DNA from 4 places in the Streptomyces sp. NPDC046925 genome. Region 4 is predicted to be linked to each of the others. Evidence: riboswitches for the same ligand, from Rfam matches in the RefSeq annotation. Region 4 holds a riboswitch; each other region holds the start of a gene.

The links. A riboswitch is a leader RNA that binds a small molecule or an ion and turns the genes downstream of it on or off. The one in region 4 is predicted to bind cyclic di-AMP.
Positions count from the first base shown of each region.
Region 1: linked by a shared signal. The riboswitch ahead of ABZ906_RS30650 (C40 family peptidase) and the one ahead of ABZ906_RS00480 (M23 family metallopeptidase) in region 4 are both predicted to bind cyclic di-AMP.
Region 2: linked by a shared signal. The riboswitch ahead of ABZ906_RS24340 (M23 family metallopeptidase) and the one ahead of ABZ906_RS00480 (M23 family metallopeptidase) in region 4 are both predicted to bind cyclic di-AMP.
Region 3: linked by a shared signal. The riboswitch ahead of ABZ906_RS44990 (transglycosylase family protein) and the one ahead of ABZ906_RS00480 (M23 family metallopeptidase) in region 4 are both predicted to bind cyclic di-AMP.

Region 1 covers NZ_JBEYWZ010000009.1:73,167-80,106, reverse strand. The annotation lists gene ABZ906_RS30665 (amidase) at 1-1,093, opposite strand, end outside; gene ABZ906_RS30660 (ATP-dependent Clp protease proteolytic subunit) at 1,394-2,044, shown strand; partial or broken gene ABZ906_RS30655 (hypothetical protein) at 2,052-2,361, shown strand; cyclic di-AMP (ydaO/yuaA leader) riboswitch at 2,716-2,891, shown strand; gene ABZ906_RS30650 (C40 family peptidase) at 2,895-3,368, shown strand; gene ABZ906_RS30645 (DUF6328 family protein) at 3,502-4,071, shown strand; gene ABZ906_RS30640 (LysE family translocator) at 4,049-4,741, opposite strand; gene ABZ906_RS30635 (LysR family transcriptional regulator) at 4,882-5,793, shown strand; gene ABZ906_RS30630 (ATP-binding protein) at 5,782-6,249, opposite strand; gene ABZ906_RS30625 (helix-turn-helix transcriptional regulator) at 6,518-6,940, shown strand, end outside.
Region 2 covers NZ_JBEYWZ010000005.1:612,717-619,656, reverse strand. The annotation lists gene lhgO (L-2-hydroxyglutarate oxidase) at 1-162, shown strand, start outside; gene trmB (tRNA (guanosine(46)-N7)-methyltransferase TrmB) at 325-1,119, shown strand; gene ABZ906_RS24350 (PrsW family intramembrane metalloprotease) at 1,241-2,620, shown strand; gene ABZ906_RS24345 (aldo/keto reductase) at 2,617-3,561, opposite strand; gene ABZ906_RS24340 (M23 family metallopeptidase) at 3,741-4,826, opposite strand; cyclic di-AMP (ydaO/yuaA leader) riboswitch at 4,838-4,984, opposite strand; gene ABZ906_RS24335 (PP2C family protein-serine/threonine phosphatase) at 5,235-6,410, opposite strand; tRNA gene ABZ906_RS24330 (tRNA-Met) at 6,736-6,809, opposite strand; gene ABZ906_RS24325 (alginate lyase family protein) at 6,901-6,940, opposite strand, start outside.
Region 3 covers NZ_JBEYWZ010000023.1:57,617-64,556, reverse strand. The annotation lists gene ABZ906_RS45010 (SurA N-terminal domain-containing protein) at 1-116, shown strand, start outside; gene ABZ906_RS45005 (nucleoside triphosphate pyrophosphohydrolase) at 185-1,180, shown strand; gene ABZ906_RS45000 (cytochrome P450) at 1,257-2,606, shown strand; gene ABZ906_RS44995 (transglycosylase family protein) at 2,743-3,750, shown strand; cyclic di-AMP (ydaO/yuaA leader) riboswitch at 3,932-4,124, shown strand; gene ABZ906_RS44990 (transglycosylase family protein) at 4,128-4,829, shown strand; gene eno (phosphopyruvate hydratase) at 5,123-6,403, shown strand; gene ABZ906_RS44980 (septum formation initiator family protein) at 6,506-6,940, shown strand, end outside.
Region 4 covers NZ_JBEYWZ010000001.1:118,662-125,601, forward strand. The annotation lists gene ABZ906_RS00470 (pitrilysin family protein) at 1-764, shown strand, start outside; gene ABZ906_RS00475 (pitrilysin family protein) at 761-2,146, shown strand; cyclic di-AMP (ydaO/yuaA leader) riboswitch at 2,362-2,525, shown strand; gene ABZ906_RS00480 (M23 family metallopeptidase) at 2,538-3,341, shown strand; gene ABZ906_RS00485 (GntR family transcriptional regulator) at 3,564-4,274, shown strand; gene ABZ906_RS00490 (HPr family phosphocarrier protein) at 4,433-4,714, opposite strand; gene ABZ906_RS00495 (GNAT family N-acetyltransferase) at 4,924-6,940, shown strand, end outside.

The DNA of each region.
Region 1 (6,940 bases), on a different contig from region 4:
TGAGTGCGCGCCCCTGTTGTACGTTCCGCACCAGGCTGGGTTTGATCCGGTCGGCCGCTGTCCGCGTGAGCGCACCGAGCGCCAGATGGAACTGCCAGGCACGGAAGGTCCGGAACACCTCGTCGGCGCCGGAGAGATCCGGGCACGCCTCCTCGACCGTGCACCCGAGACCGGCGAAGGCCGTGACCGCGGGCGCGAGCACATCGGTGACCTCGCGGTCGACCGGCACCGCTCCTCCCAGGTCCGGCGACCAGGCGATCCGCAGTCCCGTCAGATCGCGTTCCAGCGACCCGGCGAACGCACTCCCCGGCGTCTCCAGGGAGATCGGCGAACGCGGGTCGGGACCGGCGACGACGGAGAGCAGCAGGGCCGCGTCGGCGACGTTTCGCGCCATCGGCCCCTGCACGGCCATCGTCGACCACGGGGTGGCGTCCGGCCAGGTCGGCACCCGGCCCGGCGAGGGGCGCAGCCCCACCACGTTGCAGAACGAGGCGGGGTTGCGCAGCGAACCGCCCATGTCGCTGCCGTCCGCCAGGGGATGCATGCCGCATGCGAGCGCGGCCGCCGCTCCCCCGCTGCTGCCGCCCGCCGACCGCGTGAGGTCGTAGGGGTTGCGGGTGGCGCCGAAGACCGGGTTGACGGTGTGCGAACCGGCCGCGAACTCGGGCACGTTGGTCTTGCCGATGGTGATCGCGCCGGCGCCGCGGATCCGCTCGACGATGAGCTCGTCGCGGTCCGGAACGTTGTCGGCCAGGAGCGGGGTCCCGTAGGTGGTGCGGATGCCGCGGGTGTCGTGCGTGTCCTTATGGGCGACGGGCAGGCCGTGCAGCGGACCGAGCGGTGCGCCGCGCACCGTTCGCTCGTCGGCGGCGCGCGCCTCGTCGAGCGCGCGCTCGGCCGTGAGGGTCACCACGGCGTTCACGGCGCCGTTGACCTGCTCGATCCGGTCCAGGTGCGCCTGGACGACTTCACGCGCGGAGAGTTCGCGGGCCCGGATCGCCGCGGCGAGTTCACGGGCGGTGAGGTGAACCAGACCGCCACCGGCGTCGGCGGTCCGGCGGGCGTCGGGGGCTTGGTGGACTTCCGGGTTCATACGGCGCTTTCGGCTCGGGGCGACTGACGGCGGACGACCGGCAGCGGGCGACCGGCGGCCGACGACTGACGACCGGCCGCCGGGTGCGCGACGAGCCGGAGTATGCCCATGCCGCCGCACCCGTCATCCGGCCCCGCGCACCGTCGCCCCGGCTTTCAGCGGGCGGCTGAAACACGGCACGTCTGTTGACTCCGGCGGGATCACCGGAACATGCTCCTCCCCACGACGTTACGTACGTCCTGTACATTTTTTACAGAAGCCTTGGGGAGCAGCCAACCCCCGGCAGAGGAGAGACGTGCCATGAACCGACCGTTCAACCGCTATGTCCTGCCCGAGTTCACCGAACGCACCAGTACGGGGCAGCGGACCCTCGACCCCTACTCGAAGCTCCTGGAGGAGCGCATCGTCTTTCTCGGCACACCGATCGACGACACCTCGGCCAACGACGTGATGGCGCAGTTCATGCACCTCGAATATCTGGCGCCCGACCGCGACATCGCGCTCTACATCAACTCCCCCGGCGGCTCGTTCAGCGCCATGACGGCGATCTACGACACGATCCAGTTCGTCAGCTGTGACGTGGAGACGACCTGCCTGGGCCAGGCCGCGTCGGCGGCCGCCGTCCTGCTGGCCGCGGGCACCCCCGGCAAGCGGTTCGCGCTGCCCGGCGCCCGGGTGCTGATCCATCAGCCCTCGATCGCCGAGCCGATCCACGGCCAGACGAGCGACTTGGCGATCCAGGCAGACGAACTCCTGCGTACCCGCAGCCAGTTGGAGGCGCTGCTCGTCCGGCACACGGGCCAAAGCCCGCAGCGCATCGCCGCCGACATCGAGCGCGACAAGATCCTCAGCGCCCCCGAGGCGGTCGAGTACGGCCTGGTGGACCGGATCATCGCGAGCCGCAAGTCATCCCTCGACACCGCGAATCTCGACACCCCGGACGCGAGGTGACCCGCCGGTGCTGCCGCCCGAACTCCCTCCATTGCCCGCACTCACTCGCGCCGAGGGCGAGTTGATCGACCGGTATCTCGAAGTGGTCGACCTGGTGGGCCGGATCAACCCCGCACGCGCCACGGACACCTACGGCGGATTGCGCGCCGCCCAGGCCCTGGTCGGCAGCGCGACGGCCCTGCGGGACGCCCTGACGCTCATGCACCAGCGGGGGCGAAAGTGCCGTGCACGCACCGACGCTGGCCAGAGCGCTGCGTGTCCTCGACGGAGAGCGGCGGGCCGGACGGGTCACCGTGCCGCCTCCGCAGGTGCCCTGAGCCTCCGTCACCCCGCCCCTGAAGTCCGCACCGTCCGGGCCCACTTCCAAACGAACCAAACGGGCTACCTCGTTCGGCGTAGACAATTGTCGTCTTTCGGGCCGCCTTCGGTTGCGTCAGATGCGTACGCGTGGGCCGGAATTCTTCGTTCCGGTGCTGGTCGAACGATCGTCGGACCCCTCGGGCCGATTCCGAATCCCACCCTGTCCACCCGAACGGTTCAGTCGTGAGGATGTTCACAAAACGCCGTTTCGGCTCGGAATTCGACCACTTGACGGGTCAAGATCCCTTCCGACGACAAGCCCCCGCCACAGCGGCGGGGCGGTCCGGGCGGACGCCGAGTCCTGCCGCCGCCCGGATGACCGGTCGACATCGGTGCATCGGCAGGAGTGGAGGACCCAAGCAAGACGGGTCGTCGGTCCGGAAGGTCCGGACGCCGACCCTTGGGGTGAAGCCGCACACCGCGGCCGGGCAACTTCGCCAGCCCGAATCCGACAGGTCATCCTTCACAGGCGGCTGACGAAGGGTTGCGCATGACCGCGCTGAATCATGTTCCGTCGCTGCTCACCAGGGCCGGTTCGGTATCCGCCCTCACGCTCGCCGTCGTAGGCGGCACGCTCGCGGCGCCGGGACTCACGCCGGAAGCAGAGGCCGCGACGCACGCGACCAAAGCGCTCAAGATCGCTGCCTCGAAGAAGGGCTCCCCGTACCGCTACGGAGCGACGGGGCCGTCCCGGTTCGACTGCTCGGGCCTGACCCTCTACTCGTTCAAGCGCGCGGGCAAGAAGCTGCCGCGTACGGCCGCACAGCAGTACAACAAGACCCGTCACATCTCCGCGTCCAAGCGCGTCCGCGGCGACCTGGTCTTCTTCCACTCCGGCCGGAACGTCTACCACGTCGGCATCTACGCCGGTAAGGGCCGGATCTGGCACGCCCCGAAGTCGAACACCGTGGTGCGGCTCGAGAAGATCTGGACGAAGAGCGTCTGGTACGGCAGGGTGCGCTGATCACCCGGCACTGATCGTCTGCCCGTCGGGCGGTGGCGGCGGCTTCCCCGCCACCGCCCGACCGGCCCCCGCGAGCCCCCTGACCGGCGCGCCCGCCAGGCGTGGAGAGCGTCGACGCGGATACTCGTGCGCCATGGCCGGAAACAACAGCTCCACCGCCCGGGACGAGCCACCGCGCGACGACCGGGACAAGCAGCCGCGCAACGAAACGCGCTTCGAGCGGGCCGACCGCAACTTCTCGGAGATCCTCCAGGAACTGCGCGTGACGCAGGCCGGCGTGCAGATCCTCTTCGCGTTCCTGTTGACGCTCGCCTTCACCGAGCGCTTCCCGTCGCTCGACACGATGCAGCGCGCCACGTACGTCAGCACGCTCCTCCTGGCCGTCCTCGCCGCGGCGCTGTTCACCGCGCCGGCCGCCGTGCACAGGTCGCTGTTCGGGCGGCAGGCCAAGCCGCGGATCGTACGGGTGTCGTCCCGCCTCGCCGGCCTCGGCCTGGTGGTCCTGGTGTTCGCGATCGCCGGTGCGGTGCTCCTGGTCGTCGACGTGGCGGTCGGCAGAACCGGCGGCATCATCGCGAGCGCGGGCACGCTCGTGGTGTGCTCGGGCCTGTGGGGCCTGCTCCCCCTCCTCGTGCGCCGCGCGGCGGACAGGGACAAGGAGTCGGACGCGCCCGACGACGTCAGGCGAGCAGAGCCTCGGTGAGGAGCACCAGGCCGAGGACGCTGAGCGCGCCGCCCGTGCCGCCCTCGATCGCGCGAACCGCCCGCGGCCGGCGCAGCCGGTGCCCGAGCCGGTCGACCAGGAGCGCGACGGTCGGGAACCACACCAGGGCCAGGGCCACGATGACGGACGCGAGCAGCAGTGTCCTGGGCATCGCGGACGTGCCCGCGGGCACGAACTGGGGCAGCACGCTGAGGAAGGTGACGGGCGCCTTCGGGTTGAGGGCGTTGGTCAGGAAGCCCTGACGCAGGCTGCCCCCGACCGCCGGCCGCTCCTCACGGCCCCCGTCACCCTCGCCATGGCCGCCCCCGCCACGGCCGTCCCCGTCCCCGCGGCCCTCCCCGGCGTTCGCGCCGAAGTCCCGGAGCGGCCGCGCCGCCGACCGCAGCGCCCGGTAGCCGAGGTAGAGCAGATAGCCCCCGCCCGCCACCTGCAGCGCCCGGAAGAGCGTGGGAACCGCCGCCAGGACCGCCGCGACCCCCGCCACCGCGAGGGCCGTGTGCACCACGAGCCCGCCCGCGACACCGACCGCGCAGGCGACCCCGGCACGGCGGGAAGCCAGCGCGTTGCGCACCACGACGGCGAAGTCGGCGCCCGGCATGGCGACCATGCCCGCGGCGACTCCGGTGAAAGCGACCAGTTGAGCGTCCATGCCACCCAGCCTGCCGTTCTTCTGCCTTCAGCAGGTATGTGCAATATCCTGGGGTCTGCCTTAAGCAGGCGTTTAGCCCCACGCCGGCGGACAGCGCCACACGGCACCACCGCCCGCCGGCTCCTGCACCGGGAGAGCCCATGTACGACCCGACGCGGCTCGCCGCACTGGTGGCGGTCTCCGAGGCCGGGTCGATCACCCGCGCCGCCGAGCGCCTCGGCTACACCGTGCCCGCCCTCTCCCAGCAGCTGGCCAAGCTCGAACGCGAGGCGGGCACCCCGCTCCTGGTCCGGCATCACCGCGGGGCACGGCTGACCGGCGCGGGCGAACTGCTGCTCGCCCGGGCGCGCCGGGTCCTCGCCGAGATGGAGCAGGCCCGGCACGAACTGGCCCGGCTTGCGGGCCTGTCCGGCGGCAGGCTGAGCGTGGGCACCTTCACCAGCGCCGGCATCCATCTGGTGCCGCCCGCGCTGACCGCGTTCCGCCGCGCCCACCCGGACATCGACCTGACGGTGCGGGGCTATGAACCGCCGCTCGGTGTCGCGGCCGTGGCGGCGGGCGAGGTCGATCTGGCGCTCACGCACACGTACGAACCGATGGACCCGGTGCCGCTGCCCGCGTCCGTGACCGCGGAGCCGGTACTGGTCGAGGAGCTCGTCCTGGTGACCGCGCCCGGCCACGCGCTGGCGAGCGCCTCCTCCCGGCTGCCCCTGGGCGAGCTGGCCGGTCACCCGCTGATCAGCATGGCGCCCGCGCATCCGCCCCGGCAGGGCGTGGAGTCCTCCCTCGTCCGGGCCGGGGCGACGCCCTCGGTCCTGGTGGAGACCCCGAACTACGCGCTGGTGTGCGCCCTTGTCAGTTCCGGGCTCGGCATCGCCGTCGTGCCGGAGATGGTGGCGCGGACGGCGGTGACGCCGGTGGGGGTGCGGTCCCTCGAGCCGGGGAACCTGCGCCGTACGATCTCGGTCGTCCACCGCACCGATGAGCCGCATCCCGCGGCGGACACCTTCCGGGCGCTGCTGAGGGGAGCCTTCGGGCGCTCAGCGGGGTGAGCGCCAGCCCGAGGGGGCCGCCGCTTCGCCGCGGACCGGCGCGGTCCAGGGCAGCGCGATCCAGACGGTCTTGCCGCCCTCGGGGGTGGGAGTGACCGACAGACGGCCGCCGCACTCCATGGTGAGCCAGCGGATGATCACCAGGCCGCGGCCGTTGTCCTGCTGGACGGCCGCGGGCAGGCGCTTGGGGTAGCGGGGATGGCTGTCGGTGACGCCGATGCGCAGCTGCTCCTCCCGGTCGAGTTCGACGTCCACGGTGAAGGTGGGCGACTGGCCGCGGGTGTGCTGGACGGCGTTCGTGGCGAGTTCGGAGACGATGAGCCGGATCGTGTCGGCCACTTCCGTGTCGTCCGGCAGGCCCCACTCCGCGAGGACGTTCGAGACGTACTTCCGGGCCGCGGAGACCGAGGCAGGATCGCTCGGCAGGGTGACGGATGCTTCCTGAAGGTCTGCCATGGCGACGTGTCCCTTTCCCACCGGGGCTCGGCTCCGACTCGTAGCGGAAGGCACGAGAACAGTCCCGGAATGGTGCTTTGCGCCAGCCTGCCACTCCCGGGCCCCTCACAGGTGGTCATCCATCAAGATGTGCATATATCTGTCGCTCGAAGCGGTGAACTCTGCTACGGAAGACCGTATTTGGGCGTGGGGCCGTCGCTTCCTCTACTGTCGCCGGTGAGAGGCCGTCGGAGGCCGGACAAGCGCCTCCGCCGGGAAGGAGAAGGACATGCGCTACGGTCCCGCGGTGCGCCGCCGGAAACTCGGTGCCGAGCTGCGCGAGCTGCGCACGAAGGCCGGGCTCACCAGTGGCCAGGCGGCCGATCGGGTCGGCTGGCATCAGTCGAAGGTCAGCCGGATCGAGACGGGGCGTAGCGGGGCCAAGGCCGCCGACGTACGCCTGCTGCTTGAGGCGTACGAGGCGAAAGACCCCCATCTGCGCCAGTTGCTGGTCGCGTTGGCGGGCTCGGAGGAGGACGGCGGGCGCGGCCACTGGTGGCATGCCTACCGTGACCTGCTGCCGCCCGCCTACCGCGACTTCATCAGCCTGGAGTCGCAGGCCCGCCAGGTCCGCACGCTGGAGACCAGCGTCGTGCCCGGCCTGCTCCAGACCCCGGACTACGCGCGTGCGGTGACGCGCGCGGCGCTCGAC
Region 2 (6,940 bases), on a different contig from region 4:
GTGCGGGCGCAGGCCGTCTTGCGTGACGGGACGCTGGTGGATGACTTCCTCATCCGGGAGGGGGCGAGGGCGGTGCACGTCCTGAACGCCCCTTCGCCTGCGGCGACTGCCTCGCTGCCTATTGGGCGGGCTGTGGCGCGGCGGGTGCTGGCGACTCTGTAGGGGCGGGGTGTCCTCAAACGCCGGACGGGCTGAATCTTTCAGCCCGTCCGGCGTTTGAGGACGAACTCGGCGGAGCCGGTGATTGCGGCCACCAAGTCCCAGGCCCTCGCGCCAAGCGAGTTTTCGGGAAGGGGCGGGGTTGGGGATTAATATCCCCCCACTGTGTCTGAGTCGAACGCCACCCCCGAGCGCCCCCACGCCCCCCGCCCGAAGGCCGAGCCCCGTTTCCCCGACGGGCCCTCCCCCGACCCGGCCGGATCGCACTTCGAGCGGCGGATCCGCAGCTTCCAGCCCCGCAGGAGCCGCGTCACCACGAGCCAAGCGGACGCGCTCCAGCGCCTGTGGCCCAAGTGGGGCCTGGACATCGACGGCAAGCGCGTACTCGACCTCCCCGAGATGTTCCGCACGGAGCACGGCGAACGCCCCGTCGTACTGGAGATCGGCTTCGGCATGGGCGAAGCCACCGCGCAGATGGCCGCCGACGACCCGGACACCGGCATCCTCGCCGTGGACGTACACACTCCCGGCCAGGGAAACCTCCTCGGCCTCGCCGAGCGGAACGGCCTCGACAACATCCGCGTCGCGAACGGCGACGCCGTCATCCTGCTCCGCGAAATGCTCGCGCCCGCCTCCCTAGACGGCCTCCGCGTCTACTTCCCCGACCCCTGGCCCAAGGCCCGCCACCACAAGCGCCGCATCATCCAGCCCGAGTTCCTCGACCTCGTCGCGCCCCGCCTCAAGCCCGGCGCCCTGCTGCACTGCGCGACCGACTGGGAGTCGTACGCCGAGCAGATGCTGGAGGTGCTCACCGCGCACCCCGCCTTCGAGAACACACAGGCCGACGGCGGGTACGCGCCCCGCCCCTCCTTCCGCCCCCTCACCCGGTTCGAGGGCCAGGGCCTGGACAAGGGACACGTGGTCAACGACCTGCTGTTCCGCCGGGCAGACGACCAGTAGCACCCGGCCACCGGCCAAGCGGACTGAGATACAGGCCACGGGGCCTGAGACACCGTCGCGGCCCACCCCCGTCCCTCGTTAGGGTCAACGCGTGGCCACCCGTTCTGCTTACCCGCCCCCGATGCCCCCCGACGGGATGCCCCCCGACGGGCCCGCCGGGCTGCGGCACGCGCGCTGGTGGCAGCGGCGGGCGATACGCGCGGCCGCCCTGGTCACGCTGCTCGCCCTGTCCGGCCTGGTGATCCTGGCCCTGGTCCGGGAGCAGACCGGCACCGAAGGCTTCCTGGTCGGGCTCGGCCTCGCGACGCTGCCGGTGCCGCTCCTGGTGGCCGCCTTCCGCTGGCTGCAACGGGTCCAGCCGGGCCCCTGGCGGAACCTGCTCTTCGCCTTCGCCTGGGGAGCCTGCGCGGCGGCCCTGATAGCGATCGTCGCGAACAGCTTCGCGACCCGCTGGATAGCCACGGCTACCGCCGACCCCACCAGCGCCGACACCCTCGGCGCCACGGTCATAGCGCCGATCGTCGAGGAGAGCGCGAAGGCGGCGGCCGTACTGCTCGTCTTCCTCTTCCGCAGACGCGAGTTCACCGGCATCGTCGACGGCGTGGTGATCGCCGGGGTGACCGCCACCGGCTTCGCGTTCACCGAGAACATCCTCTATCTGGGCAGCGCCTTCGGCACCGACCAGCTCAACGGCGGCACGGGACTCGCCTCCGTGACGGCGGCGACCTTCTTCGTACGCGTCGTGATGTCGCCGTTCGCGCACCCGCTCTTCACCGTGCTCACCGGCATCGGCTTCGGCATCGCCGCCCTCAGCGCCGACCGGCAGAACTGGCGCCGCGTCCTGCTCCCGCTCGGCGGCCTCCTCCTGGCGATGGGCCTGCACGCCCTGTGGAACGGCTCGGCGAGCTTCGGGGACTACGGCTTCTTCGCCGTGTACGCGGCCTTCATGCTGCCCTCGTTCGGCCTGCTCACCTGGCTGGTGATCTGGATCAGGCAGCGCGGCCTGCGCATCGTGCGGGCCGAACTGCCCGCGTACGTACTCGCGGGCTGGCTCACCGCCCCCGAGCCGTACGCCCTCGGCACGATGCGCGCCCGGACCCTGGCCCGCGACTACGCCTCGTACACCCAGGGCAAGGCGGCGGCGCGCACGGTCGCGCAGTACGAGACGTACGCGACGTCTCTCGCGCTCCTGCGCCACCGCGGGCGCCGCGGCAAGGCGGGCGCCGACTTCGTCGTACGGGAGCGGGAGTTGCTGAACGCGCTGTGGGAGCGCCGCGACGCGGCACGGCCCGCCCTGGCCTACGCGGCACGCGTGACGGCACCGGTGCTCGTACCGATGCCGCCTCCGTACGGGTACCAGCAGCCCTACGGGTATCCGCAGCCGTCGTACGGATACCAGCAGCCCTATCCGCAGCAGCAGCACCAGCAGCAACCCCCGTACGGATATCCGTACGCCCAGCCCGCGATGCCCTACCCCGCGTACAACCCCTACCGCGGCTAGGCGGAGGCCTCGGTGAGTGTCGTGACCTCGGCCTGCGTCAGTTCGAGGTCCCCCACCGCGAGCAGCGCGGGCAGCTGCTCGACCGTACGGGCCGACGCGATCGGCGCCGCGACCGTCGGCTGCGCCGCGAGCCACGCCAGGGCCACCGTCGCGATCTCGGCGCCGCGGGCCTCGGCCACCTCGTCGAGCGCGGCGAGCACCTTCCGGCCGCGCTCGGTCTCCAGGTGCTTGCCCGCGCCCGCGGCCCGCGCGCTGTCGACCTGCGTGCCCGGGCGGTACTTGCCGGTCAGGAAGCCGGCGGCGAGCGCGTAGTACGGGACGGCCGCCAGGCCCGAGCGCGACGCGACGTCCTGGAGCGAACCCTCGTACGTGTCGCGCGAGACGAGGTTGTAGTGCGGCTGGAGCGCCGCATAGCGCGCGAGGCCCTCGCGGTCGGAGAAGTCGAGGAACTCCTGGAGGCGCTCGGGGGTCACGTTCGACGCGGCGATGGCGCGCACCTTGCCGGACGTCACCAGGTCGTCGAGCGCGCCGATGATCTCCTCGACGGGGACGGTCGGGTCGTCGTAGTGCGTGTAGTACAGGTCGATGTAGTCGGTGCGCAGTCGGCGCAGCGACTCCTCGGCACCGGCCTTGATGGTGTTCGCGGACAGGCCCTTGTACTCGGGGTGGGCGCCGACCTTGGTGGCGAGCACGACGTCGGAGCGGTTGCCGCGCGAGGCGAACCAGTTGCCGATGACGGTCTCGGACTCGCCGCCCTTGTTGCCGTCCACCCAGGCCGAGTACACGTCGGCGGTGTCGATGAAGTTGCCGCCGGCTGCGGTGTAGGCGTCGAGCACCGAGAAGGACTGCGCCTCGTCGGCCGTCCAGCCGAAGACATTGCCGCCGAGAGCGAGCGGGAAGACGTCGAGATCGGACGAGCCAAGCTTGCGGAGAGAAGTCATACGGGACTCAACGCCCATACGGATCACAGCATTCCGCAACACCGTGCCGCGGCACTCGGATGGCGGGCATGCCGAACCGGATGGCGGGCACACCTGACCGGCAGCCCTGGCGTCGGGGGGTTGTCGCCAGGACCGCCGGGGTTCTGGGGTTACGTGCCGGCTGCTTCAGACCTGCTGGATCAGAGCGACTGGCCCTTGCCGCGCAGCCACGCCGCCGGGTCGACCCCGGTGGAGTCGCCGCCCGGGTGGACCTCCAGGTGGAGGTGGGCGCCGGTGACATTGCCGGTCGCGCCGACGCGGCCGATGGTCTCGCCGGTGGTGACCTTCTGGCCGGCGCTGACGCTCATCGAGGACTGGTGGCAGAACCAGAGTTCGGTACCGTCGTCGAGTTCGAGGATCGTGCGGTAGCCGTACGCCCCCGCCCAGCCGGCCTCCTTGATGGTGCCGGAGTGGATGGCCTTGATGGGCGTGCCCGTGGGAGCCGCGAAGTCCAGGCCGGTGTGGTAGCCGGAGGACCACATGGAGCCGGGCTGACCGAAGGTGCCGGTGAGCGTGTACGAGGCGACGGGGAGGGTGTAGCTCTTCGCGAGCTTGGCCAGGCGCTCGGCCTCGGCCTTCTTCTTGGCCTCCGCCTCGGCCTTCTTCTTCGCGGCGGCCTTCTCGGCGGCGATCTTCTTCTCGGCCGCGGACTGCTTGGCGGCGGCCTGTTCGGCGGCCTGCTTCACGGCGGCTTCTTCGGCCGCCTTCTGGACCGCGTCGTCCGCCTGGTCCTGCTGGTTCTCCGCCTGCTCCATGATGCGGGCCCGCAGTGCCTCACCCGCGTCCGTCGTGCCCTGTTCGGCATCGGCGCTGCTGAGTCCTGCGGAGCTCAGGGGCGCGGCGGCGACGGTGACACCGTTGTCCGCGGCGGCGGAGTCGGAGGAGTCGCCGGATATCAAAGAGCCCACGCCGGGAAGCGACTTGGCCTCCGGCAGCGAGTCCGTGACCGCCGACATGTCCGGCATCTCGATGGAGACCGGGGGCTTGCCGCCCTGCGCGGTGGCTATGCCGCCCGCGCCGACTGCGGCGATGACGCCCACGCCGAGAACCGTGGAGCTGCGGGCGAGTCCGCCACCGCCCCGCTTGTGCACGCGGTGCCTGCCGCGGACGGGACGGATGGACTCCTCGGTGGGGTTCCATTCCTCCCAGGAATTTTCGTCATACCCACCGAAATCGTCGTCATTCGGTACGTACGCGCCTTGGGGGGCAGGGCGGTTGGACGCCACGGGGGCGCACTCCTTTCCTTCCTTCTCGCCTACCGGGTTAGCTGACGGGTTCGGAGCAGGAAGGTCTCCTACGAACACCTGGCACGGATGCACAGATGCCCGATTCACCCCAATTGATGGTTCCCCGGCTCCCTTTCGGGATTAGGCGCGTGCGCGCGGAGCCGCCTCGAGTGACGGCTGGGACGACCGCGCTGCGTTATCGAACGTTAATAGACAGCAGGGCCGTATTCCAAGCCGTTCCGGCTGATCGTTAACGGCATTGGCCTGTACTTAACGGGACACGAGGGTTCGGAACGGGGCGAGTTGTCGTCACTTCTTCACACACCGCAGCTTCACACTTCCTTGACAGTGCGTCAGTTGTTATGCGGAGTGAGGTCCTTCAGTCACGGCCCGTGACATCGATCTACGTCATCCGGCGTCGGCCACCGGCGCCGAAGGCCGCCGCACCGCGAGCAGCGCCATGTCGTCGGTCGTCCCGCCGCCGGTGTGCCGCCGCACTTCCTCGGTGAGCGTGGACAGGAGCGCGTCCGGTCCGTCGGGGCCGGGGAAGATGCGGCCGGCGAGCCGCGCGGCCGGGTCGTAGAACACGCCCCGCCGGTCACGCGCCTCGGAGAGCCCGTCGGTGTAGAGCAGCAGCATCGCCCCCGGCGGGAACTCCGACTCGTCCGCGCGGTCCGGCCAGGCCCCCAGTTCACCCATCCCCAGCGGCAGCGCGGGCTCGGTCGCGGAAAGGACGCACAGCCGCCCGTCGCCGTGCAGGAGGAGCGGCCCCGGATGCCCGCGGTTGATGAGCCGTACGGGACCACCGCCGTGCGGGATCTCCGCGAGGATGGCGGTGGTGAACCCCTCGAAGTCGTCGAGCCCGTCGCGTCGCGTGCCCTCACGCGCCAGCGCCCGCTCCAGGCGCTGCGCAACCGCCTCCAGCGTGGACTCCTGCTCGGCGGCCTCCCGGAACGCCCCGATGACCACGGCGACGGCCGCCACCGCGCCCATGCCCTTCCCCCGTACGTCGCCCACGATGACGCGTACGCCGTGCGAGGTGTCCTGCACCGCGTACAGATCACCCCCGATGAACGCGTCCGCCTCCGCGGCCTCGTACCGCGCGGCGACGTCGAGCCCGCCGATCCGGGGGTCCGGCTGCGGCAGTACGGCGCGCTGGGCGGCCTCGGCGATGGAGCGGGCGGAGGCGAGTTGTTCGTCGCTGCGGCTCACGACGCGGTTGATCAGGACGGCGAGGACGGCCACGGTGAAGACCGTGAGCACTTCGGTGACGGCTTCCACGTCGGTGGTGCTGCTCGTCCTGAAGTGCAGGACGAGGACGGTGGCGCAGGAGCCGAGGCCGGCGAGGACGGTGCCGAGCAGCGAGTAGAAGGGGGCGGCGATCAGCGGGGCGGCCGTGAAGAGGGGCGCCGCGGTGAACGCGGCCGGGGTCGAGACGTCGTAGACGACCCCGACGACGATGAGCAGCAGCGGAAGGGCCCGTACGAACGCCCGCTCGTGCCTGACGACGGGGCCCGTGCCGGAGCCCGCGCGGGGTGCCGTGCCGGATCCCGCACGCGGCGGTGCCGTGCCGGAGCCCGGCATGGGTCGCCCCTTGCCCGGATCTCGGCGCACGGACCGGCGCACGGGCCTGCCCGCGCCGCCCCCGCCACCGCTGCCTCCTCGCTGCCCCACCGGTCTCTCCCGCCGAATTCCGCGGCCAGGACCAGATCCATGACCACGTTCATCCAGGGTTCCCGGAGCGGCGGCGCGGGGCGACCGGTGTGGGCCGACCGGGTGGCTGTCGCGCACGCACGCACAGCCGTCGCGCACGCACGCACAGCCATCGCACACGCACAGCTTGTCGCGCACGCACGCGGAAATGCCGAAGGCCCGGATCCATTTCTGGATCCGGGCCTCCGGACTTTAGTAGCGGGGACAGGATTTGAACCTGCGACCTCTGGGTTATGAGCCCAGCGAGCTACCGAGCTGCTCCACCCCGCGCCGTTGAATGCAACTCTACGCCATCAGGGGGAGTGAAAGCGAACCGGTTGAGAATGAGCCCTCCTGGACCCTCATGGGCCCTCCTGAGCCCTCACACGTTCTCGGCATGCGTCAGCGTCTCCCAGGCGACG
Region 3 (6,940 bases), on a different contig from region 4:
ACCTGAACCCGCGCTACGGCAAGTGGGACGTGAAGAAGAGCCAGCGCGCGGACGCGAAGACGCCGTGGGTGCGCGAGGTGTCCGGGGGCGGCGCGGCAAAGCCGCAGCAGGCGTAGCGGCCAGGCCGCAGCAGGCGTAACGATCAGGCGGAGGCGCTGTCGGCGGCGTGGGTTACGTTCGACGGGTGACGAACGAAACCACGCCCCCGGCCGGCTCTCCCGGCCGCGTCATCCTGTTCACGACCAGCCACCGGGTGGCCCCCGGTCTCCTCTCCTGGCCCGCGTGGCAGGCCCTGCACGGGGCGGACGAGGTCCTGTGCGGCGATGCCACGCACCCCCAGCTGCCGTACCTGCGCGAGGCGGGCGTGCATGTGGAGCAGGTATCTCCCACGGCACAGGACCTGGTGGACGCCTGCGCGGGCGGGCGCACGGTCCTGGTGATCGCCACCGCCGAGGGCGACAGCGCCCTGACGGACGGCCTGGCGAGGCTCGCCGGCTCGGGTCGCGTGTCCATGCCGGACCTGGAACTGCTCCCGGCGTCGTACGACCTGCCGGGCGCGCGGCTCCTCGATCTCGTCCAGGTCATGGACCAGATCCGGATCGAGTGCCCGTGGTCGTCCCAGCAGACGCACAAGGGCCTGACGAAGTACGCGATCGAGGAGGCGTACGAACTGGTCGAGGCGATCGAGGAGGGCGACCGGGAGGAACTGCGGGAGGAGCTCGGCGACGTCCTGCTCCAGGTGGTCTTCCACTCCCGCATCGCGGAGGACGACGAGGACGCCCCCTTCTCGGTGGACGACGTGGCGGGCACGATCGTCGAGAAGCTGATCCACCGCCACCCGCACATCTTCGGCGACGGCTCGGCGGACACCCCGGAGGACGTGAAGGCGAACTGGCTGCGCATGAAGGCGCAGGAGAAGCAGCGCACGTCCGTGACGGAGGGCATCCCGCTGGGCCAGCCGGGCCTGGCCCTCGCCGCGAAACTGGCCTCACGGGTACGGACAGCGGGCCTGGACGTCCCCGCCCCCTCCGGAGAGGGCATCGGCTACGACCTCCTGGCACTGGCCCTGCGAGCAGAGTCGGAGGGCACGGACCCGGAGGCAGCACTGCGGGCGGCGGCGCGGGCTTACCGGGACGCGGTGCTGGCGGCCGAGGGGGGTTCCAGCCCGTCCGGCGTTTGAGGACGAACTCGGCGAAGCCGGTGATGACGGCAACCAGGGCCCAGGGGCCAGTAGAAAGCCGGATAACGTCGTCACCATGCCAGACCAGCCCCCCGCCCCCGCCGGGGACACCCCCGCAGCCTGCCCCGCAGGGGCGCACCACCTCACGCCCGAGGCCGAGGGGCCAGTACCCGAACTCTTCTCGTGGGAGTTCGCCACCGACCCCTACCCCGCCTACGCCTGGCTCCGCGAGCACGCCCCCGTGCGCAAGACCCGGCTGCCCAGCGGTGTGGAGGCCTGGCTGGTCACCCGGTACGGCGATGCCAAGCAGGCGCTTGCCGACCCGCGGCTGAGCAAGAACCCGGCGCATCACGGCGAGCCCTCGCATGGGAAGAGCAAGACCGGCATCCCCGGCGAGCGCAGTGCGAACCTCATGACGCACCTGCTCAACATCGACCCGCCGGACCACACCCGGCTGCGACGCCTCGTCTCCAAGGCCTTCACTCCCCGCCGCGTCGCCGAGTTCGCGCCCCGCGTGCAGGAGCTGACCGACGACCTCATCGACCGGTTCGCGGAGAAGGGGGAGGCCGACCTCATCCACGACTTCGCCTTCCCGCTCCCCATCTACGCCATCTGCGACCTGCTCGGGGTGCCCCGCGAGGACCAGGACGACTTCCGCGACTGGGCGGGGATGATGATCCGTCACGGCGGAGGGCCGAGGGGCGGGGTCGCCCGGTCCGTGAAGAAGATGCGCGGCTACCTCGCCGAGCTGATCCACCGCAAGCGCCTCGAACCCGGCGACGACCTCATCTCCGGGCTCATCCGCGCCTCCGACCACGGCGAGCACCTCACGGAGAACGAGGCCGCCGCGATGGCCTTCATCCTGCTTTTCGCCGGCTTCGAGACCACCGTCAATCTCATCGGCAACGGCACCTTCGCCCTCCTCACCCACCCCGAGCAGCGCGAGCGGCTCCAGGCCTCCCTCGGGGACGGGGACACCGGCCTCCTGGAGACAGGCCTTGAGGAACTCCTCCGTTTCGACGGGCCCGTCGAACTGGCCACCTGGCGGTACGCCACCGAGCCGCTGACCGTCGGCGGGGAGGAGATCGCCACCGGAGACCCCGTCCTCGTCGTCCTTGCCGCCGCCGATCGCGACCCGGAACGATTCCGGTATCCGGACACGCTCGACCTCTCCCGCCGCGACAACCAGCACCTCGGCTACGGCCATGGCATTCATTACTGTCTCGGTGCTCCGCTCGCCAGGCTCGAAGGGCAGACCGCCCTCGCGACCCTGCTGCGGCGCCTTCCTGACCTGCGACTAGCGGCGGAACCTGGTGATTTGAGGTGGCGTGGCGGGCTCATCATGCGTGGACTCCGCACCCTGCCCGTGGAGTTCGCACCCGCACAGCGGAGCAAATATCAGACGCCCGGGACACCGTCCAGCTGACATGCCGTCAAGACTGTGACTTTCACGTGATCTCCGCTGCATCGACTTGTGACAAGCGTTCGACTGCCGCTACGTTCACCGACGACTCGGCCTCCCGTGCCGCAGTCGTCGCTCCAGTCACGCGAAAGGCAACCGCATGCTCTCCGGCAATGGTCGTCACCGACGCCCCCGCCAGGCCCCGGCCCTGATCGTCGCGGCAGGAGTCGCAGGATCGGCGATCGCCATCCCGCTGCTCGGCGCCACCAGCGCGAGCGCGGCGGACACCGCCACGTGGGACAAGCTCGCGGAGTGCGAGAGCGGCGGATCCTGGAGCGCGGACGCGGGCAACGGGTACTACGGCGGGCTCCAGCTCTCGCAGGAGGTCTGGGAGAACTACGGCGGCCTCGACTTCGCCCCGAGCGCCGATCAGGCCAGCCGCTCGCAGCAGATATCCGTCGCCGAGGCGGTTCTTGACGACCAGGGCCCCAAGGCCTGGCCGAGCTGCGCCCCGGTCGCCGGTCTCACGCAGGGCGGCGCCGCCGCCGAGGTCGACCCGGGCGCGCCGATCACGACGGTGCCTTCCGACGAGTCGACGGAGTCCTCGGATTCGTCGGAGTCGACCAAGCCCGGCGGGTCGAAGGGGTCGGACGAACCGAGCGCGTCGCCGAGCGAGTCGGCCGACCCCTCGGACAGCGCCGAGCCTTCGGACGAGTCCTCGAAGAAGTCGTCGGACAAGGCTTCCGGCGAGTCGGGCGAGTCGGGCGAGTCCGGCGCCGACGACGAGTCGCGAGACAAGAATCACGACGAGTCGGACAAGTCGGATGACTCGGCCAAGTCCGGCCGTGACGATGCCACTTCGTCCGACCCCACCCCCTCGGCCGGTGACGGCGAGGGCCGCCACCGCGGCGGCAGCGCGGACGACGAGGCGGCGGAGGACTCCTCCCGCGAAGGTTCGGGCCGGCATGCCTCCCGTGGCGACGAGCGCCGGCAGGACGGCTCCGACGGGACGTACACGGTCCGCTCCGGAGACAACCTCTGGACCATCGCCGACGACCTCGACGTGAAGGGCGGGTGGACCGAGCTGTACGCCGAGAACGAGCAGTCGGTCGGCTCCGACCCCGACCTCATCCTTCCCGGTCAGAGCCTCGATTTGGGCGAAAAGTAGGGGTAGTTGGCGAGTCGCTTTGCGTCTGATGTCCAGATTGGCGCAAGTGAGACATGGGTCTCAAAGGCCCTGATCGTCTTTGGAATTCGGCCGGGGGCATGCCTACGGTCGTGACCGCTCGCCACAGCGGGCCCCGCCGGTCGGTACGCCGAGTCCTGCCAACGGCCGTTCGGGAACAGTCGTCGCGTAAGCGCCGTAGGCAGGAGCGGGGGACCCAAGGTTTCCGCCGGGCCCGGCCGTTCGGCATCGCGAGAGCGATGCGGAGGGACGGTCAGGAACGGCTAGGGGTTAAGTCGCGCTCAAGGAAGCGCGGCCGGGCAACTTCATCGGCCCGAACCCGACAGCTCACCTCGCAGGCGTCGGTGAGGGGATCACTCATGCTGTTTTCCAGCAAGGGCAAGCACCGCCGCCCGTCCAAGGCCACCCGTGTCGCCACGCTCGCCGGCGTCACCGGTGTCGCGGTCGCAGCCCCGCTGATGGCGGCCGGCCAGGCCTCCGCCGCGACGAACTCCGAGTGGGACGCCGTCGCCCAGTGCGAGTCCGGCGGCAACTGGTCGATCAACACCGGTAACGGCTACACCGGCGGTCTGCAGTTCTCGTCGTCCACCTGGGCGGCGTACGGCGGCACGAAGTACGCGCCCAGCGCCGACAAGGCCTCCAAGGCCCAGCAGATAGAGATCGGCGAGAAGGTTCTCGCGGGTCAGGGCAAGGGTGCCTGGCCGAGCTGCGGCGTCGGCCTCTCGGGCGCCTCCAACGAGGGTGGCGGTGCGCAGGAGAGCGCCCCGCAGCAGACCCAGGAGCAGCCCAAGAGCCAGCCCACCCCGCAGACCGAGCAGCCGCAGCAGGCCGCTCCGAAGGCCGCCCCGAAGACCGAGTCCAAGAAGACCGTCGAGACCCCGACCGGCAAGAAGGTCAAGAAGGGTGACGGCGAGTACAAGGTCGAGAAGGGTGACACCCTCTCCAAGATCGCCGAGGCCGAGAAGGTCAAGGGCGGCTGGCACAAGGTGTACAAGCTCAACGGCGACATCATCGACAACGCCGACATGATCTACCCCGGCCAGCAGCTCCACCTGAGCTGATTCTGGCGGGGCGCCTCGCGGACCTTGATCGTCTGCGGGTGTCCCGTGGCTGGCCGCGCAGTTCCCCGCGCCCCTACGGGCGCCACCCCCGTCCCCGCAGACTCCCCGCCCCCGGTGCGCGTATCCCCCGTACGCACCGGGGGCGGGGTATGTTTGTTCCGTTCGTAAACAATTCGCTCTCGGTTTGTCCACAGGACGGGCGGTCGGCTGGCTGTTGTCCGGGAGCCGGTTAGGCTCGTGTCCGCGGGGCCGATGCCCCGCGTACTCGCGTCACATCCCAGAAGGAGATGCTCGTGCCGTCCATCGACGTCGTCGTAGCCCGGGAAATCCTGGACTCCCGAGGCAACCCCACGGTCGAGGTCGAGGTCGGCCTCGACGACGGCAGCACGGGTCGTGCCGCCGTTCCGTCCGGTGCGTCCACCGGTGCTTTCGAGGCCATCGAACTCCGTGACGGTGACCCCAACCGTTACCAGGGCAAGGGCGTCGAGAAGGCCGTCCTCGCCGTCATCGAGCAGATCGGCCCGGAGCTCGTCGGGTACGACGCCACCGAGCAGCGCCTGATCGACCAGGCGATGTTCGACCTCGACGCCACCGACAACAAGGGCTCGCTCGGCGCCAACGCCATCCTCGGCGTCTCGCTCGCCGTCGCGCACGCCGCGTCTGAGGCCTCCGACCTGCCGCTCTTCCGCTACCTCGGCGGCCCGAACGCGCACCTGCTGCCCGTTCCGATGATGAACATCCTGAACGGCGGGTCGCACGCCGACTCGAACGTCGACATCCAGGAGTTCATGATCGCGCCGATCGGCGCCGAGTCGTTCTCCGAGGCCCTGCGCTGGGGCACCGAGGTCTACCACACGCTGAAGAAGGTCCTGAAGGACAAGGGCCTGTCCACCGGTCTGGGCGACGAGGGCGGCTTCGCGCCGAACCTCGACTCCAACCGCGCCGCGCTCGACCTCATCCTCGAGGCCATCAAGCAGGCCGGTTACGTCCCCGGCGAGCAGATCGCGCTCGCGCTCGACGTCGCCGCGTCCGAGTTCTACAAGGACGGCACGTACTCCTTCGAGGGCAAGGACCGCTCGGCCGCCGAGATGACCGAGTACTACGAGGAGCTCGTCTCCTCGTACCCGCTCGTCTCCATCGAGGACCCGCTGTTCGAGGACGACTGGGCCGGCTGGAACGTCATCACCGAGAAGCTCGGCGACAAGGTCCAGCTCGTGGGCGACGACCTGTTCGTCACCAATCCCGAGCGCCTGGCCCGCGGCATCGAGGAGAAGTCCGCGAACGCCCTCCTGGTGAAGGTCAACCAGATCGGCTCGCTGACCGAGACCCTCGACGCCGTCGAGATGGCCCAGCGCAGCGGCTTCAAGTGCATGATGTCGCACCGCTCCGGCGAGACCGAGGACGTCACCATCGCCGACCTCGCCGTCGCCACCAACTGCGGCCAGATCAAGACCGGCGCCCCGGCCCGCTCCGAGCGCGTCGCCAAGTACAACCAGCTCCTGCGCATCGAGGAGATCCTCGACGACGCCGCGGTCTACGCCGGTCGTTCGGCGTTCCCCCGCTTCAAGGGCTGAGCTGTTACTGGGCTCCGGCACCGCTGAGTAGTTACGTACGTCCCCGTACTCGGTCCCGTACCGTGTGCGGGGACGTTCGTACGTATCGGGGAGGCGGCACACATGGCCGTGAAGGACCGCGACCGGTTCTCCACCGCGACCAGGCTGCGGCTGCTCGGCGAGCAGACCGCGGAGCGTGTCTACCGCTCCCAGACCAAACGGCAGGCGCGCCGCTCCCGGCTCACGGGACGCGCCGCGCTCCTGGCGCTCGTGCTCTGCTCGCTGGTCGTCGCGCTCGCCTATCCGATAAGGCAGTACGTCTCCCAGCGCCAGGAGATCGCCGAGCAGCGCAAGGAGCAGGCCGAGCGCCGCGAGAACGTCGAGAAGCTGCGGGACGAGAAGGCCCGCTGGCGGGACGACGCGTACGCGGAGCAGCGCATCCGGGACCGCCTGCACTACGTGATGCCGGGCGAGACCGGCTATACGGTGATCGATCCCGCGGCGGCGAACAAACAGCGCTCCGACCAGGGGGCGGCCGCCAGGCCCTGGTACTCCAAC
Region 4 (6,940 bases):
ACTACGCGCCCAACAACGCCGTCCTCTCGGTCGTCGGCGACATCGACCCGGAGCAGACCCTCGCCTGGGTCGAGCGGTACTTCGGGTCCATCCCCTCGCACGACGGCAAGCAGCCGCCGCGCGACGGCTCGCTGCCCGACATCATCGGCAAGGAGCTGCGCGAGGTCGTCGAGGAGGAGGTCCCGGCCCGCGCCCTGATGGCCGCCTACCGCCTCCCGGAGGACGGCACGCGCGCGTGCGACGCGGCCGACCTGGCGCTCACGGTCCTCGGCAGCGGCGAGTCCTCGCGGCTCTACAACCGCCTCGTGCGCCGCGACCGCACCGCGGTGGCGGCCGGTTTCGGCCTGCTTCGGCTCGCCGGCGCGCCCTCGCTCGGCTGGCTCGACGTGAAGACGTCCGGCGACGTCGAGGTGCCCGTCATCGAGGCCGCCGTCGACGAGGAGCTCGCCCGCTTCGCGGAAGAGGGCCCCACCGCCGAGGAGATGGAGCGCGCCCAGGCACAGCTGGAGCGCGAGTGGCTGGACCGTCTGGGCACGGTCGCGGGCCGCGCGGACGAACTGTGCCGGTACGCCGTCCTGTTCGGCGACCCGCAGCTCGCCCTGACCGCCGTCGAGCGCGTCCTCGACGTCACGGCGGAAGAGGTCCGTGAGGCCGCCGCCGCCCGCCTGCGCCCCGACAACCGGGCGGTGCTCGTGTACGAGCCCGTAGAGGGCACAGCGGGCCCCGAAGCCACCGACGAGGACGACGAGGAGGCGGCGAAGTGACCGAGGCCGCGACGATGCAGTTCCACCCGCAGCCCCAGGCGGGCGCCGCCAGGCCGTGGGCCTTCCCCGCGCCCGAGCGCGCCACCCTGGACAACGGCCTCACCGTGCTGCGCTGCCACCGCCCCGGCCAGCAGGTCGTCGCCGTGGAGATCCACCTGGAGGCGCCGCTCGAAGCCGAGCCCGCGGGCCTCGACGGCGTCGCCACGATCATGGCGAGGGCCTTCAACGAAGGCACCGACAAGCACTCCGCCGAGGACTTCGCCGCCGAACTCGACCGCTGCGGCGCCACCATGGACGCGCACGCCGACCACCCCGGCGTCCGGGTCTCCCTGGAGGTCCCGGTCTCCCGCCTCCCGAAGGCGCTCGGCCTGCTCTCCGACGCCCTGCGCGCCCCCGCCTTCGCGGACAGCGAGATCGAACGCCTCGTACGCAACCGCCTGGACGAGATCCCGCACGAGGCCGCCAACCCGGCGCGCCGCGCCGCCAAGGAGCTCTCCCGGCAGCTGTTCCCGGCCACGTCGCGCATGTCGCGGCCCCGCCAGGGCACCGAGGAGACGGTCACGGCCATCGACTCGGCCGCGGTGCGCGCCTTCTACGAGAAGCACGTGCGGCCCGCCACGGCGACCGCCGTCGTCGTGGGCGACCTCACCGGCACCGACCTGGACGCCGTCCTCGCCGACACCATCGGCTCCTGGACCGGCGGCACGGCGCAGCCGCGTCCGGTGCCGCCGGTGACCGCCGACGACACCGGGCGTGTCGTGATCGTCGACCGCCCCGGCGCCGTCCAGACGCAGCTGCTCATCGGACGCGTGGGACCGGACAGGCACGACCGCGTCTGGCCCGCCCAGGTGCTCGGCACGTACTGCCTCGGCGGCACCCTCACCTCGCGCCTGGACCGCGTCCTGCGCGAGGAGAAGGGATACACCTACGGCGTACGGTCGTTCGCCCAGGTCCTGCGTTCGGCTCCGGACGGCACGGGCGCAGCGATGCTGGCCATCAGCGGCTCCGTGGACACCGAGTCCACGGGACCGGCGCTCGACGACCTGTGGAAGGTCCTGCGCACCCTCGCCGCCGAGGGCCTCACGGACGCCGAGCGTGACGTCGCCGTGCAGAACCTGGTGGGCGTGGCCCCGCTCAAGTACGAGATGGCGGCCTCCGTGGCGGCCACCCTCGCCGACCAGGTCGAGCAGCACCTGCCCGACGACTTCCAGGCGCAGCTGTACCGCCAGTTGGCCGCGACCGGCACCGTGGAGGCCACCGCCGCCGTGGTGAGCGCCTTCCCCGTGGACCGGCTCGTGACGGTGCTCGTCGGTGACGCCTCGCAGATCGAGGAGCCCGTCAGGGCGCTCGGCATCGGCGAAGTGAGTGTCGTCACCGGCTGAGCACGGTGACAGCCTGAGTGACAGTCAGGACATATCGGGACCCCGGTGGCTGGAATTGGCCACCGGGGTCCTCATTTGTCCGAATTGGTATGGAGGTTACGTGTCTGCCCTGTGGCGTGCGCTACAAAAGCTCTGATCCGTTTGTCGTTTGAAAGACGCCACGCTTAGCGTCTGGTCCGGCTGTTCGTCATGCAGTACGCCGCACCCGCGGCACCGGACAGTCATCGCCGAGTCCCCGTACGGCGCGAGCCAGGGGAGCCGGGGACCCACATGTCCCCTTGGGGTGAATCGGGAACCTTGCCGTGAGGCGAGGGACTCGTAGGAGACCTTCCTGCTCCGAACCCGTCAGCTAACCCGGTAGGCGAGAGGGAAGGAAAGGACCAGCCGCTTCATGGCGTTCACCCGTGCCACCGGGAAGCACCGTCGCCCGAGCCGCCTCACGCGCACGACCGCGAATGTGGCGGGCGTCGCCGCACTGACCACCACCGGTGTCATCGGAGGCCTGGCCGCTCCGGCGCTCGCCGCCGACGACGCGGTGGCTCTCGAGCACACCGGCCTCACCCAGGCTGTCTCCGTCGGCGACTCGCTCGCCGCGAGCATCGACGCGCAGGCCACCGCGCAGCAGGAGGCCGCCGACGCCGCCGCGGCCGCCAAGAAGGCCGAAGAGGCCGCCAAGAAGAAGGCCGAGGAGGCCAAGCGCAAGGCCGAGGCCGAGGCGAAGGCCAAGGCCAAGAAGGAGCGCGAGGCCAAGGAGCGCGCCGCCCGCGAGGCCGAGCGCAAGCGCCTGAACACCTACGTCTCCCCGATCTCCGGCTCGTACGTCTCCACGGGCTACCAGACCGGCGGCGCCATGTGGTCCTCCGGCAGCCACACCGGCGTCGACTTCCACGCCGCGTCCGGTACCTCGGTCCACGCGGTCGGCTCCGGCACCGTCGTCGAGGCCGGCTGGGGCGGCGCCTACGGCAACAACGTGGTCATCAAGATGAACGACGGCACGTACACCCAGTACGGCCACATGTCGTCCCTCGGTGTCACCGTCGGCCAGGCGGTCACGCCGGGCCAGCAGATAGGCCTCTCGGGCTCCACCGGCAACTCCAGCGGCCCGCACCTGCACTTCGAGGCCCGCACCGGCGAGGACTACGGCACGGACATCGACCCGGTCTCGTACCTCCGCTCGCACGGCGTCAACGTCTGACCCACGGCGGTTCGCGCGACGCGCACCTGATTCACCGAAAGCCCCGGCTCATCGCGAGCCGGGGCTTTCGCCGTTCCCCGCCGCCTTTGGTCACGCATCACCTTTGGCCAAAAGTATCCATGGATTCTGGCCAGCCGTCGGAAATGCAGCCGCTCTGCAATAGAGTCACTGAAAAAGCGTCGGTCGACCGCGTTTCGCGGGGATTAAGGCGGAGGTCAGCTCATGCGCATTCCCGCGCACTCGGTGTGCACGGCCATCCGGGACGACATCGTCTCCGGTGTCTACGAACGGGGCGGCCGGCTCACCGAGGAACTGCTCGCGCGCCGCTACGGAGTCTCCCGCGTCCCCGTGCGCGAGGCCCTGCGCACCCTGGAGGCCGAGGGCTTCGTCGTCACGCGCCGGCACGCGGGCGCCTGCGTCGCCGAGCCCACCGAGCAGGAGGCCGCCGACCTCCTGGAGATGCGCGTGCTCCTGGAGCCGCTCGGCGCCGCCCGCGCCGCACAGCGCCGCACGGAGGCGCACCTGAAGGTCCTGCGCGGCCTCGTCAGGCTCGGCCAGGAGCGTTCCCGGCGCGGCCAGAGCGAGGATCTGCGCTCGCTGAGCGGCTGGTTCCACGAGACGCTCGCCCAGTCGTCCGGCAGCCCCGGCCTCACGGCGCTGCTCACCCAGCTCCGCCACAAGATCGCCTGGATGTACGTCGTCGAGGGCCCGGCCGCTCCCGCGGAGTCCTGGGCGGAGCACGCCGCGATCGTCGACGCGGTCGCCCGCGGGGACGCGGAACGGGCCAGGTCGCTCGCCGCGGCCCACGCGGAACGGTCGACGGCCGCGCACAGGCCGCGCTTTTCTCCGGTTCCGCAAGGTCACCGGACCGTGGGCCGTGATCGTGTGAGGGATTCGCAACATGCCGTAAACACGGTGGGCCTCCGGCATTAACAGAGGCGCCGTATACAAAGAAGTGCTATTCGGCGGGGGCGTTATTTCTGCTGCCCGAATTCGGTAAAAGCCCTCGGTATTCGATGGGGTGCGCGGAAACGGCGAAGGGCCCGCCCCGAATTCGGGCAGGCCCTTCGCCGTACGAGTACCGGTCTTTGCTAGACGGTCTCGGGAAGCTCCTCGAGGCCGTCGGCGACCAGCTTCGCCAGACGGTCGAGAGCGGCGTCCGCACCCTCGGCGTCGGAGGCGAGCACGATCTCCTCGCCGCCCTGCGCGCCCAGGCCGAGCACGGCGAGCATGGAGGCGGCGTTCACGGGGTTGCCGTCAGCCTTGGCGATCGTCACGGGGACGCCGGCGGCGGTGGCCGCGCGGACGAAGATGGAGGCGGGTCGGGCGTGAAGGCCCTCGGCCCAGCCGACGTTGACGCGGCGCTCAGCCATGTGTTGCTGCCCTTCCGGATGTCTCACAGTTGTCTAGACCAGTGTCTCATGCCGTTGCGCGTGCTCCGCCGGCCGCTGGTCCGTACGGCATCGACCGGTGGTCCTGCCCCGTCGACCGTACGTCCTCGTGCCACGGGCCCGCGTCCCGCCCTTCGACGACTCCTAGCCTGCCCCGGCCGCCGCGCACCCGCGACCCGTACCCTGGCCCCATGACGACCCCGTCGGACCGGCAGGCATATCCCTCCCACTGGGAAGCCGATGTCGTCCTGCGTGACGGAGGCACCGCGCGGATCAGGCCGATCACAGCCGAGGACGCGGACCGCCTCGTCAGCTTCTACGAGCAGGTCTCGGACGAGTCGAAGTACTACCGCTTCTTCGCGCCCTACCCCCGCCTGTCCGCCAAGGACGTCCACCGGTTCACCCATCACGACCAAGTGGACCGGGTGGGTCTCGCGGCCACCGTGGGCGGCGAGTTCATCGCGACCGTGCGCTTCGACCGCATCGACTCCCGCGGCATGTCCGCGAGCGCGCCCGCCGACGAGGCCGAGGTCGCCTTCCTGGTGCAGGACGCCCATCAGGGCCGCGGCGTCGCCTCCACCCTCCTCGAACACATCGCGGCCGTCGCCAGGGAGCGCGGCATCCGGCGCTTCGCCGCCGAGGTGCTGCCCGCCAACACCAAGATGATCAAGGTGTTCACGGACGCGGGCTACCAGCAGAAACGCAGCTTCGAGGACGGCGTCGTACGGCTCGAATTCGATCTGGAGCCGACCGACCGCTCGCTCGCCGTGCAGCGCGCCAGGGAGCAGCGCGCCGAGGCGCGGTCGGTCCAGCGGCTGCTCACCCCGGGGTCGGTCGCCGTGATCGGCGTCGGACGCACGCCGGGCGGCGTGGGCCGCAGCGTCCTGCGCAATCTGCGCGGGGCGGGCTTCACGGGGAGCCTGTACGCGGTGAACAGCGCGTTCGACGAAGGCGCCGGGGGCGGTGAGATCGACGGGGTGCCCGCGTACCGCTCCGTGCGGGACATCGACGCGCCCGTCGATCTCGCCGTCGTCACCGTGCCCGCCGAGCGGGTGCCGCAGGCCGTCGCCGAGTGCGGTGAGCGCGGCGTGCCCGGGCTCGTCGTGATCTCCGCCGGATACGCGGAGAGCGGTCCCGAAGGGCGTGAGCGGCAGCGCGAGCTCGTGCGGCAGGCGCGGTCGTACGGCACGCGCATCCTCGGCCCGAACGCCTTCGGGGTCATCAATACGTCGCCGGACGTACGGCTCAACGCCTCGCTGGCCCCGCACCCTCCCGAGCGCGGACGGATCGGCCTGTTCACCCAGTCCGGCGCGATCGGCATCGCGCTGCTGTCCGGGCTGCACCGGCGCGGTGCGGGTCTCTCGACCTTCGTGAGTGCGGGCAACCGCGCGGACGTCTCCGGCAACGACGTGCTCCAGTACTGGTACGAGGACCCCGACACCGATGTCGCCCTGATGTACCTGGAATCCATCGGCAACCCGCGCAAGTTCACCCGGCTCGCCCGGCGGGCGGCGACGGCGAAGCCGCTGGTCGTGGTGCAGGGGGCCAAGCACAGCGGGATCGCGCCCACGGGGCACGCCGTGCAGGCCACGCGGCTTCCGTATGCCACGGTGTCGGCGCTGCTGCGGCAGGCGGGGGTCATCCGGGTCGACACCGTCACCGAGATGGTGGATGCGGGGCTGTTGCTTGCGGGGCAGCCGTTGCCCGCGGGGCCGCGGGTGGCGATTCTCGGGAACTCCGAGTCGCTCGGGCTGCTCACGTACGACGCGTGTGTTGCCGATGGGCTTCGGCCGATGCCGCCGCGGGATCTCACGACCGGGGCTACCCCGGATGACTTCCGGGGGGCGTTGGTCGACGCCCTGTCGGACGATGCCTGTGACTCGGTGATCGTGACTGCCATTCCCTGGGTGGGGGAGGACGGGCCCACTCCCGAGTCTCCCGAGGGGGAGGAGCTTGCCGCCGCTCTGCGGGATGCGGCCGCGGGGTGTCCGGCGAAGCCGGTGGCCGTGGTGCACGTCGAGCTCGGCGGGCTCGCCGAGGCGCTGGCTGCTGCCAGCCGTACTCGCCCCGGCGCCCCTGCACCCGCACCCGGCACTGAGGGCTGTGCCCACCCTTCCCCAAGCTCTCAACTTCGTTCGAGCAGGGGAGACCCCAATCGCCCTGCGGAACGCCTGCCCACAGCCGGGGCACATGACCGCACCTCCATCC